Regions from separate parts of the Vibrio ziniensis genome, predicted to be linked through region 1. Evidence: predicted binding sites of a transcription regulator. Region 1 holds the regulator's gene; each other region holds the start of a gene.
The links. The regulator PurR, encoded in region 1, represses purine synthesis genes. The targets are predictions, from matches to a motif close to TNANGNAAACGTTTNCNTNA.

Region 1 (4,290 bases):
CGAGCTTCTGTGACATCTGCGCTAGTCCCCCGCCAGCATCTAGAATGTGCAACGGAGTTTCTGATTGGTCAAAACTTGCCAACAACTGCGTCAGGTCTTCCCACACAATTACTTGACGGATTTCTCCTTTATCGGAGCCATAGATATTTTTTACAAATTTGTGGGCAATATCGTCGAAATTACGATCTTCTGTCACAGCGGCTTGGGTTATCATAGCGAATTCGTGCTGCTATTTTGTCATAGGAATAGCAGGAATAAAGAGGGTTTCACCCTTTTTATTGTCAAGTGCTGTTTTTTCGGACTATTTTGTTTATGTTTGAGCTGAAAAAAATTGTTTCATCCTTTTTAATGCCCTTACCAGCACTGCTGATTGTGGGATTTATTGGCTTAATGCTGATTATGTTTACTGCCAAACGTAAAACTGGCAGCCTCATCGTTCTGTTTTCTCTAACCAGTCTTTTTCTTATTTCGTTTCAACCCATATCAACAAGTTTGTTGATGCCTTTAGAGCGCCAATACCCCGCGTTTCTTCCTGTCGAAAGAAACATTGATTACGTGATGGTTTTAGGTAATGGACATGTTGTCGATGGCTATATACCACCAACTTCTGAACTATCACGAGCAGCATTAATGCGTTTAACGGAAGGAATACGTATTGCTAGGATGTACCCAGGATCCAAATTGATTCTTTCAGGTTATGCTGGTGGCAGCGAGTTTAGTCATGCTCGTATGTTAGCACGAGTCGCATTAGCACTCGGTGTAGCAAAGTCTGACATCGTGTTGTTAGAAACAGCAAAAGATACTTGGGAAGAGGCAAGACAAGCTGCTGCATTCGTACAAAGCAAAAAGTTGGTACTAGTGACTTCCGCCAGCCATATGGAAAGAGCAATTAAAGAATTTAATTCCGCAGGATTAAACCCGATTCCAGCGCCAACCAACTTTTTAGCTCAAGCTAACATTACTCAACCCTGGGATAAATACACGCCTCAAGCACGCTATTTGGAGCAAACCGAGCGCTTTTGGTACGAGAGCCTTGGTCAGCTTTGGCAAAAGATGCGCGATTATGTTGCTGGCTCTGATGGCAAACTAACACAAGATAAGTAGCTCCTTGCAAAGATGATATGAAGACCCGCTTTATGCGGGTCTTTTTTCGCCAACCTTCGCTCAACAAAGGTCTTCGATCTGCATACTTTAGTTCGCAAATTTCGTACAGAGCGTAATTATTGCTTAGACTTAGATAAAGAAAAGTACGGAGCTAAGTAATGAAAGAAATTAAAGCCTTTAACGAAAAACGAGCTGAAATCTATTGGTGGCTTTCAGGTTTGTTTGCTTGCGAACTCAGTTCACAAGACTTGTCACATTACTCATCCCCCGAAATTTACAATTTTCTCGCAGGACTTAGTGAAAACGACCATTTAGCAGTCTCCACTCACAAACTATGCGCAACTCTCAAGCAACTTCTCAAACATGAAGATGCACAAGTGCAAATTGCTAATAGCTTCTATAACCTATTTCTAAAATGTGATGGGAATTCGGCTCTCCCGTACGCATCTCTTTATATTGATAAATCAAAAATGAATAATAAAACTCCAGCACAAGCAATTGCTGAGTTAATGGAGCAAAATGGCGTACATGTTCAAGAGCAGACAAATGAATCATATGATCATCTCGCTATCGAATTAGACTTTCTCGGACACCTCATTATTCGCTCTAACGAACTTGAGAAAGAAGCCCGTATGGAACAGGCCCTAAAGTTCCAAGCGGACTATATTCGTCATCATCTATTGAACTGGATACCTGATTTTTCTTTTGATTGTGCGAGCAAGGATAAATTGGGATTTTATTCATCAATTTCAGTATTATTGGTCGCTTTTTTAGAGCTTGATTTAAACTATCTTACAGGCAATTGAAACTCATCGTTGGTTCAACAAAGGGCATGAATTGTGACTACAGTTAAGTTTGCGCTATTGATTTGTCGTTGCTAGCTAACCATTTGCGGTTTAAACTCAATACCATAAAAGATGAATCATTATTTAAAACTCAAACCGCTATATCGAAGCGGTTTTTGTGTTTTAACGACTTTAGGCTAGAAGCTTTATAAACTTCGCCGCTGCTGAATCCGGCCAGTAATGTGGGTTGTTTACCTAATAAAAAATTTAGCGAAATCAGCAGTCAAAACAGGACAAATATATGGCTACGATTAAAGATGTTGCTCGCTTAGCTGGCGTATCAACCACAACCGTATCACACGTAATTAATAAAACTCGCTTTGTTGCTGAAGCAACTCAAGAAAAAGTTCTCGAAGCAGTAAAAGAGCTAAACTACGCACCAAGTGCCGTAGCACGTAGCTTGAAATGCAATACTACCCGCACCATTGGTATGTTAGTTACTCAATCAACCAATCTATTCTTTTCTGAAGTCATCGACGGTGTAGAAAGCTACTGTTACCGTCAGGGTTACACACTGATTCTGTGTAACACAGGTGGCATCTACGAGAAACAAAGAGATTACATCCGAATGCTGGCTGAGAAGCGAGTGGATGGCATTTTAGTCATGTGCTCCGACCTAACACAAGAACTGTCAGAGATGCTTGAAAGTCATTCGGACATTCCAAAAGTCATCATGGATTGGGGTCCAGAAGCTTCTACTGCTGACAAAATCATTGATAACTCTGAATTAGGGGGCTATTTAGCGACTAAATACCTTATCGACAGAGGTCATAAAGACATTGCTTGCTTAAGTGGACACTTACATAAACTCGCTTGTCAGGAACGAATTGCGGGGTTCCGTCGCGCTATGGCAGAGGCGAACTTGACAGTGAATGATAACTGGATTCTTGAAGGCAACTTCGAGTGTGATACAGCAGTACTAGCTGCAGATAAAATTATCGCAATGGATAAAATGCCGACCGCTGTGTTCTGTTTCAACGATACAATGGCACTAGGGTTAATGTCACGTTTACAACAAAAAGGTGTTCGTGTACCCGATGACATTTCGGTAATCGGATACGATAACATTGAACTTGCAGAGTACTTCTCTCCGCCCCTAACCACGATTCATCAACCAAAACGTCGTGTGGGCAAAAACGCATTTGAGATTTTGTTAGAACGAATCAAAGATAAAGAGCATGAACGTCGAATCTTCGAAATGCATCCAGAAATTGTAGAGCGTGATACAGTAAAAGACCTTACAAAATAATTAGTTACTCTATTTAAGTACCGTTCAATAAGAGCCAGTGAAATTCATCTCACAAATATTAAAACAGTAATAAGCTCGCAAACCCAATATTCAAACTTTGATCAACGTCACATTTAGTTCACATAAATGTGATGCTTATTCAAAGTTTTGTTTATTATTTTGAAAGTAATGTCACGCACAGGGCAAACCATCTGAAAGGGTGGGACGCAAAGCCTCCGGCCTAAACCAATCCATGTTAGTTCATAATTGGTAGGTAGCGGGGTTGCCGATGGCAAAAAGGTATACATGAGTTGACGCTTGATTGACATGCTCAATGTATTCTTTTGCTATTCTCTCGGACCTGAATTTGGTGGCGTATTTATTAATACACCGAGACTAACAGCATGGATAAACCAGTACTAAAAGACTCAATGCGACTTTTTGAGCAACTAGGAAGCGTAAAATCGCGTTCTATGTTCGGAGGGTTTGGCATTTTCATCGATGACACGATGTTTGCTCTGGTCGTTAATGACCGACTACACATTCGTGCGGATGATCACTCCTCAAAGAATTTCCAACAACAAGGCTATGAACCTTACGTTTATAAAAAACGTGGTTTTCCTGTTGTGACTAAATACTTTGCCTTACCTGAAAATGTGTGGGATACCCCGCATCTAATTATTGAAAAAGCAAAGCAAGCCTTAGATGTCGCGAAACAAGAACGCGAGACTCAAGCTAAAGCGAAACCAGACCGACTTAAAGATCTTCCTAATATGCGTCTTGCTACAGAACGTATGCTCAAAAAAGCAGGAATCGATTCTGTTGACATGCTGCAACAGAAAGGCGCAGTGGCTGCGTTTAGAGCCGTGCAAGAGACTCATGCCACAACTGTTGGTATTGAGCTTTTATGGGCTTTAGAAGGTGCAATTGAAGGTAAGCATTGGTCTGTCATTCCCCAGTCTCGCCGCGATGAATTAATGCAGAAACTCTAGTTTCTATATTCGACTTAAAGATACAAAGCACTCTTCATAGGGTGCTTTTTTATGAATAATCAAAACCAAAATGAAATTTAAAGTCGGCTCTGCCTTTCCTATTCTCTATACATGATACCAT
Region 2 (4,290 bases), 670 kb from region 1:
CTTTGTACATCAAACTGATACGTTTCTGCCTTTGCACGCATCAGCATTTGCATTTCTGGCTGGTGAAGATATTCAACGATTTCTTTGAGTACTTTGGTATTTTCAGGCTTCGCCGTAACAATCGATACCGGCTTTAACGGAAATTGATAGTTAAGGAGTTGAGAATGTATACCTGCTAATGCCATAAATCTTAGCTGAGCAGCAGTATCAACAATACCTTCCACTTTGCTACTTTCCAGTAGTTCTTTGGCTTCAGAGATTGTCTGGTATTCAATTACCTCAAGCTTAGGGTTGATATCGAGCATCAACTTAGCGAATATCGTTCCATAAGGTACAGCAATCGAAGACACATCCTTAAAATTCCCTTTTCCTAGCGTAAAGAGATAAGTGTATTCCACGTTCGTAGACGCAGAAAAAATAAGCTTTTTGGCACGCTCTTCGGTGTATGTAATACCAGTCGCAAAGTCGATGTCTCTTGCTAATGTCGCTTCTAATTTTTCAGCGTGTCCGGACAAATAGACAAGTTCAAAGTTGACAGACAAATCTTGAGCTGCTTTTTTCAAAATAGCGGCTGTAACGGCCTCTTCCGCAATAATACCGACACTAAATGTTTGTTGATTTGCAGCCAAAGCATTACCTACCAGGCAAGCCAGAAGATAGAAAAAATGTTTTATATGAAGAAAGCTTTGGAATTTTGGCATTCGCTACTTTGAAATAATTGGTAACAGTAACGATTTTAAATTAAACAGGCTAAAGCAGCCTATAGAGGCCGTCGTAGGAATATTCTCTAAATTTTGATGAATCTGAGTAATGGAACTGTACGGAATATAGAACAAATGAATGTTCTATATGTGAATTTATTGATTAGATTGAACAACCCGATACCACTACTGTATATACACCTCATACCCCAACATTTTTTAATCTACCACTGTACAACCATAACACATTTCTCACTTAAACCTGTCTCACGCACACTGATAAAAAACATTTAATTACAATCAGTTAAATAAAGACACGTGACTATTAGCTCAAATTTCCCACAAAAATCGTAATTATTTCTTGATCAGTATTCGGTTTGATACTACTGTATACACATACAGCATGTATAAAGGGACAGTGTTATGCTAAATCATGAATTGCCAGTAAACAAATCATTCGGTGTTGAAACCAACGTAACTCGTTTTGGAAATCCGGCGTTTAACCATTCATATTCGGCAGCGAAAAGCGCAGATATGCTTACTCGCCTTTCAAGGCTTTCTCAGTATAAACAATGGATATTGTTTACGGGTGAATGCCCTCGCCCTCAATACAATGAATTGGCAGCACATCAAATACATTGCAGTAGAATTATTCATATGAAACCGTCGCAATCACAGTCGGAAATCACCATCGTGATGAAAGCGATTCAATCGGGCAACGCAAGCGCAGTTGTCGCTTCTGGCAATATCGATTTTGTTAGCCAAAAACTATTGAAACAACTGGCAACTGAACATAACTGCGAAGTGTTTTTCTTAGAACCAACTGCACCCCAATTTCACTGATATCTATCACTGTCTTTTGCCCTCTGTTACAGAGGGCTTTTCTACCCTTGTTATAACTACGCCTCCCCTGCTGACTCTACATCCGACTTTTATTTTGCCGATATTTCCTGCAAGCTGTTTTTTGCGTAATCTCAACCCACAAAAAGATATTTAAGCAAACGTTTGCTTTTTATCTGGCGACATAAATTAGTTCTGGTATGATGCGCGCAGTAATTGATATCTCACTGTGCTTAGATATCTTCTTTCTATACCCAAACAATTTGCACAACCGTGTTTAAGAGGAAGGGTATATGACGTTTGAAATAAGATAGGAATGTCTCCATGAGCCTTGCTGACCAAGTTCTTGCCGTCAACGACGATCTCCCAATTCGTACCCACCAGCCTGTCCATAGCGGAAAAGTTCGTTCTGTATACTGGCTAACTGAAGAAGACAGCCGTCGCCTTATTCAAGAAAAAGGTTATGACGTGGCTGAAGATGCCCCACTTGCGATCATGGTGATTAGCGATCGCATCTCTGCATTCGATTGTATTTGGCACGCGGAAGGTGGTATTGCAGGCGTTCCGGGCAAAGGCGCAGCACTCAATGCTATCTCTAACCATTGGTTCAAACTGTTTAAAGACAACGGACTTGCTGATAGTCACATTCTAGACATCCCTCATCCGTTTGTTTGGATTGTTCAAAAAGCGAAACCAATTAAGATCGAAGCCATTTGTCGTCAATACATCACAGGTTCAATGTGGCGTGCGTATGCAAAAGGTGAACGCGAGTTCTGCGGTATTGAGCTACCTGAAGGTCTACAAAAAGACAAAGCACTTCCAGATCTACTCATGACACCTTCAACTAAAGGTATTCTGAAAGGTATTCCAGGTGTTCCTGAAGCTGATGATGTAAACATTACCCGCAAGAATATTGAAGATAACTTCGCGGCATTCAACTTCAGCAAAGCTGAAGATATTGCTCTATATGAAAAGCTGCTGAAAGACGGCTTTGGCGTTATAAGCCAAGCACTAAAAGAGATTGGGCAGATTTTCGTTGATACTAAATTTGAATTTGGCTACGTGACTGATGCCAACGGCTCGGAAAAGTTGATCTACATGGACGAAGTAGGTACACCTGATTCATCGCGTATTTGGGATGAAGCTCAGTACTTACAAGGCAATATTGTTGAAAACTCGAAAGAAGGTTTTCGCCAGTTCCTACTAAACTATTTCCCTGATCCAGATATTCTATTAAACAAAGATCGTATGCCTGAACGCGAAGCTCTTGCTCGCGATAATGCATTACCTTTAGATGCACTAATGGACATTTCTCGTACTTACTTGGGTATTGCTGAAAAGATTGTTGGCCACAAAATCGAGCTAAGTGATAATCCAAAACAAGAGATTATCCAGATCCTTGATGCACAATATGGTCTAATTGATTAATCGTTTTATATTGTAAAAAAGGGCACTTAACTATTTGTTTCTATAGGAAACGATTTAGTTAAGTGCCCTTTTTATTCCTGAATAATTTGTTATAACGTGATTATAAACTCATCTTGTTTGCCCACTTTAATATGAACATCACAGCCAGCTTGAATATGCTCAATCTGCTGCTCATCCAACGCATAAGGCATAACAAGCTTTATTTCCTCAATTCCTTCACGCTTAGCCAACTTCACAAGATCAATGAGATTCGATTCATCGCTGTGATTACTTGATAAACGTTTTAATGCGTTTTCCCAAAGCCTTTCTTCTGGCGTTTTGCTGTCTTTAACTGCTTCGTTCCACACCATACCAAAAACCGGAGTAAACGATTTAAGCGCTTCAGAGAAAGTCCACTTCTTAGAACTTGAGGTTCCTAAAAATGTGGTGTAGTCAAACACTGCGCAAATTCGTTGTTTATCCATTCTGTCCCCCGACATAATTGGCAACACAGTGTTCTCAATATTAGACAACCCTAACTTTATAGCAATACGATATAAAAAAACGTTCTTTTATACCCTTATTTTCAATGGCACTGATATATAAAAACCAAACTAGTAACAAAAAGTCACTATAGCGATCAACAACCTATGCCTGAATGATTAATATTTCAGGAATCAAACATAATTATCGAACATCAACGACTCTGCTCGCTTTACGATACTGCACCCGAAAACCGGACCAACGAGGTAGCTCCCAGCGCTTGGGATCACCTCTGCGCAAGCCACTTTGATAAACCACGTAGACCAGTTTTCGTTTCACGTGATACTCAACCTGTAGTTGAATATCATTTAGGGTAATTGCTAGGGGGTATAACTCTGAGAACTCTTCTTTTTGCCAATAAGGGATACCGTCGAAAGGGAAATCTTCGCCAGTGAACATTTCTAATTCTTCAAGCGAGCTAATACCTAATGATCTCAGCTGCTGCTCAAACCAAACATCAAAGGTGAGATCCTGATGCTCGTTAGCACGTTCATCTAAACCTAATTCAACATAGATTTTCCACAGTTCAATATCTTCGCTACGCTGCTTAGCGAAATCAGGGAAACACTCGCCTTTTTTTACCGCTTCTATCATTGATTGAAGCGCATACTCACCGCTGGCTTCTACGTTTCTGGACTTAATCACACGCCCAGCGTATACAAGTTGTTGCTCAGACATTAACAAACCGTCAGCAACATTAGTTTCCATCTGTTTCCAAAGCCCAAGGTCTAACGCCTCAATCATTTCAAACGAAATTGGCATAGTTACTGTTGCTAATGTGAGTGTTTGTTTCACTCCG
Region 3 (4,290 bases), 1.1 Mb from region 1:
CTCAAAAAGCTCTGGGTGAAGTGAGAAAAGCACTAACTGGTATTCCAGATGTACGTGTTATTCCATTTATGCCGGGTTTCCGTGGTGGTTCTAACGAGCCAGTTCAGTTTGTGCTTGGTGGCTCGGATTATACAGAGCTGAAAGAGTGGTCGGAGAAACTAGAGGCTGAAGCAGCGAATTCAGGTCTGATGACGGGTGTCGATATCAACTACTCAGAGAAAACACCTGAATTAGTTGTGACGGTTGATAGACAAAGAGCTGCAGAACTTAACATCAGTGTTCAAGATATCTCCGATACGCTTGAAGTGATGTTAGGTGGTAAAGCTGTGACGACCTTCGTTGAGCGTGGTGAAGAATACGACGTTTATCTGCGTGGTGATGAGAACAGCTTCAATAACGCATCTGATTTAAGTCAGATCTATATGCGTACCGGAAATGGTGATCTGGTTACTCTGGATACTGTGACTAAGATTGAGGAAGTTGCCTCGGCGATTCGTTTGTCTCACTACAACAAACAAAAAGCCATTACGATTACAGCAAACTTGGCTGACGGTGCAACATTAGGTCAGGCTTTAGATTATATGGATCAAAAAGCGTTAGAAATGTTGCCTAGTGATATCTCGGTTAGCTATTCAGGTGAGTCAAAAGATTTCAAAGAGAACCAGTCGAGCGTTGCGGCGGTCTTCGCTTTGGCACTATTAGTTGCGTACTTAGTTCTTGCTGCTCAGTTTGAAAGCTTCATCAACCCAATGGTTATTATGTTTACGGTACCTATGGGCGTATTCGGTGGTTTCCTTGGCCTGTTGATTATGGGGCAGGGAATGAATGTTTACAGCCAAATCGGTATGGTGATGTTGATTGGTATGGTAACGAAAAACGGCATCTTAATCGTTGAGTTTGCTAACCAGTTACGTGACCGAGGTGTTGAGTTTGAAAAAGCGATTGTTGATGCCTCAGCGCGTCGCCTGCGTCCAATTCTGATGACGGCATTCACTACACTGGCAGGCTCTATCCCGCTTATTGTTTCTACAGGTGCGGGTTATGAGAGCCGTGTTGCGGTGGGTACGGTGATTTTCTTTGGTATGGCATTTGCCACCGTGGTTACCTTGTTCGTTATTCCAGCTATGTACCGCTTAATTTCGGCTAAGACACAAGCTCCAGGGCATGTTGAAGCAGAGCTCAACAAAGAGTTGGGGCATGACAATAAAGGTCGCACAACGCACTAGCTAGACCCTATTTCCATGTATTAAAAAGCCCGCTGAGTTAGCGGGCTTTCTTTAATGAGTTTCTGTCAAATTAGATATATTTGACCGAATAGCGAGACGGCTTGTGGTTCATGGCAAGCACGATATTTAGTACTACAGCACCAGCTATAGAGAACATGATGACCGATGGTGTTAAGTAGAATAGAGATGCGAAAACAATAATGCAGTCTAAAACTAACTGTGTCTTACCAACTGAAATACCGAATTTGTCTTGTATGAACAGGCATAGCACGTTAAAACCACCCAAGCTTGAGCGGTGGCGGAATAGAATCAACATACCTAAGCCAGTTAACAAGCCGCCAGCCAAAGCACAGTAAGCGGCATCAATATGTTCTATGGCAATGAAGTTCGAAAGGTGATCGGTAAAAACAGAGACCAAGCCACAAGAGATTGCTGTGTTTACAGAGAATTTCACACCGAAGCGTTTCCAAGCGAGCAGATAGAACGGCACGTTAACGAAGAAGTACAGTGTACCGAAGCTCCAAGGGAATATGTGAGTTAAAAGAAGTGCCAATCCCGCAGTTCCACCGGTGATCAGGTTTGCGGCTTTGAGAAAAAATAAACCTTGAGACACGATAAATGTGCCAGTGAAGATCGCTACCCAGTCTTCCTTCCGTGAATGTGTTTCCATTTGAGATGCCATTAATTGCTAAAAAATAAGTAATTGGTAAAGAATAAGTGGATACTAATTAAAACCCGATCTTTTCGGTAGCTAGCGAACAAAAATTAGGGTAAACCTATGTAATTCCAAATTTACACTGTGTAAAGAAAATGTAGACACTCATCTTAAAAGCTTTAAAGATGAGCAGTATTGTTAATCAACATGAAAAAACTGCATGATAAATTCTGTAATTTGGGCTTTATGATATAAATCAAATTATGTAGAATGCGCGCCATATTACGGTGACGAAAACGTTTGCTTTTGGTCGTTGTGTGGTTTTTTGCTACTTTCAGTCAAATCTGAGTCAGGAGATACAGATGCTTAAGCGTGATATGAACATCGCTGATTATGATCCGGAGCTATACGCTGCCATTCAGGAAGAAACTCTTCGTCAAGAAGAGCACATCGAACTTATCGCTTCAGAAAACTACACCAGTCCGCGTGTAATGGAAGCTCAAGGTTCTCAGCTAACAAACAAATACGCTGAAGGTTACCCTGGCAAGCGTTACTACGGCGGTTGTGAGTACGTGGATAAAGCGGAAGCTCTAGCAATCGATCGTGCATGCCAACTATTTGGTTGTGAATATGCTAACGTTCAGCCTCACTCTGGCTCACAAGCAAACAGCGCAGTGTACATGGCTCTTTTAAATCCAGGTGATACTGTTCTAGGTATGAGCCTAGCACACGGTGGTCACTTGACTCACGGTTCACCAGTAAACTTCTCTGGTAAACACTACAATGTGATTCCTTACGGTATCGATGAAGCGGGTCAAATCAACTACGACGAGATGGAAGCACTTGCTCTAGAGCACAAGCCTAAGATGATCATCGGTGGTTTCTCAGCTTACTCTCAAATCGTTGATTGGAAACGCATGCGCGAAATCGCTGACAAAGTAGATGCTTACTTGTTTGTTGATATGGCACACGTTGCTGGTCTGGTTGCTGCTGGCGTATATCCAACACCAATCCCACACGCACACGTTGTAACAACAACAACGCATAAAACTCTAGCTGGCCCACGTGGCGGTTTGATTCTTTCAAACGCTGGCGAGGAGATGTACAAGAAGCTGAACTCAGCAGTATTCCCTGGCGGCCAAGGCGGTCCTCTAATGCATGTTATCGCTGGTAAAGCGGTAGCGTTCAAAGAAGCTATGGAACCTGAATTCAAAGCTTACCAACAACGTGTTGTGAAGAACGCGAAAGTAATGGTTGCTCAATTCCAAGAGCGTGGTTACAAAATCGTATCTAACGGTACTGAAAACCACCTGTTCCTTGTTGATCTAATCGACAAAGACATCACGGGTAAAGAAGCCGATGCAGCACTTGGTGCAGCAAACATCACTGTAAACAAAAACTCAGTGCCAAACGATCCTCGTAGCCCATTCGTAACTTCTGGTATCCGTGTTGGTACTCCAGCAATCACTCGTCGTGGTTTCGGTGAAGAAGATGCAAAAGCATTAGCTAACTGGATGTGTGATGTTCTAGACAACATCAACGATGAAGCGGTTATCGAAGCAACGAAACAAAAAGTGCTTGATATCTGTAAGCGTCTACCTGTTTACGCATAATCGTTACATGATACTTAAGAGGCCTGCAATGCAGGCCTTTTTTTTAGATTGCTTATTCCGTCTCTAGAGAACAATGATGGATTCTACTTCGCCATACTGATTAACGTGCCGGACTTACATTTGAACATGTAGTATTTGTTGCTTTCAGTAAACTTACCTAAGCCTTCACCGTCGCAGTATTCGATATTAATTTCACGCATCACTTCTAAAGTGTCTTCACTTGCTAGGGCAAACTTCGAACCATCGGAGCAGACGATACGCACTTGTCCGTCATCGCCCACAGAATAAACGTCCACTTCAGTATTACAAAGTTCAAAAGAAGCTTCACGATAATTGTCAGTTTGTGTATTGGAAGAGCAACCGGCTGCTATTGCAGCCACTAGTACGAAAGCAAACTTGGCTGAGTTCTCCATTATCAATGTCCTTCTGCGATTTGTATGGATTAACTATAGCCATAAAAAAGGCGATATGCCTTTTAAGATACATATCGCCTTTATCGCATTTAGCCAGTTATTCTATTATTTAACTTCTAAACCTTGAGCTTGCATATCTGCATGGTAAGAAGAACGAACAAATGGGCCACAAGCAGCATGAGTAAAGCCAAGCTCAAGAGCCACTTCTTTTAGTTCATCAAACTCTGCTGGTGGAACATAGCGTTCTACTGGTAAATGGTGACGACTCGGTGCTAGGTATTGGCCTAGAGTCAGCATAGTCACACCGTGATCACGCAGGTCTTTCATAACTTCGATGATCTCTTCTTTGGTCTCACCAAGGCCCATCATCAAACCTGATTTTG

Region 2: the regulator PurR is predicted to act here: its motif matches at 1,695-1,714, upstream of G5S32_RS05815 (phosphoribosylaminoimidazolesuccinocarboxamide synthase).
Region 3: the regulator PurR is predicted to act here: its motif matches at 2,170-2,189, upstream of glyA (serine hydroxymethyltransferase).

Annotation. Positions count from the first base shown of each region.
Region 1 covers NZ_CP049331.1:1,940,641-1,944,930, forward strand. The annotation lists gene cmoM (tRNA uridine 5-oxyacetic acid(34) methyltransferase CmoM) at 1-196, opposite strand, end outside; gene elyC (envelope biogenesis factor ElyC) at 286-1,104, shown strand; gene torD (molecular chaperone TorD) at 1,263-1,910, shown strand; gene purR (HTH-type transcriptional repressor PurR) at 2,191-3,198, shown strand; cyclic di-GMP riboswitch class I at 3,370-3,468, shown strand; gene G5S32_RS08875 (TfoX/Sxy family DNA transformation protein) at 3,582-4,169, shown strand.
Region 2 covers NZ_CP049331.1:1,269,040-1,273,329, reverse strand. The annotation lists gene G5S32_RS05825 (GGDEF domain-containing protein) at 1-629, opposite strand, end outside; gene G5S32_RS05820 (hypothetical protein) at 1,125-1,544, shown strand; gene G5S32_RS05815 (phosphoribosylaminoimidazolesuccinocarboxamide synthase) at 1,866-2,969, shown strand; gene G5S32_RS05810 (transporter) at 3,059-3,433, opposite strand; partial or broken gene G5S32_RS05805 (helicase-related protein) at 3,636-4,290, opposite strand, start outside.
Region 3 covers NZ_CP049331.1:846,348-850,637, forward strand. The annotation lists gene vexH (vibriobactin export RND transporter permease subunit VexH) at 1-1,226, shown strand, start outside; gene G5S32_RS03855 (YitT family protein) at 1,297-1,896, opposite strand; gene glyA (serine hydroxymethyltransferase) at 2,244-3,494, shown strand; gene G5S32_RS03865 (hypothetical protein) at 3,578-3,907, opposite strand; gene lipA (lipoyl synthase) at 4,013-4,290, opposite strand, start outside.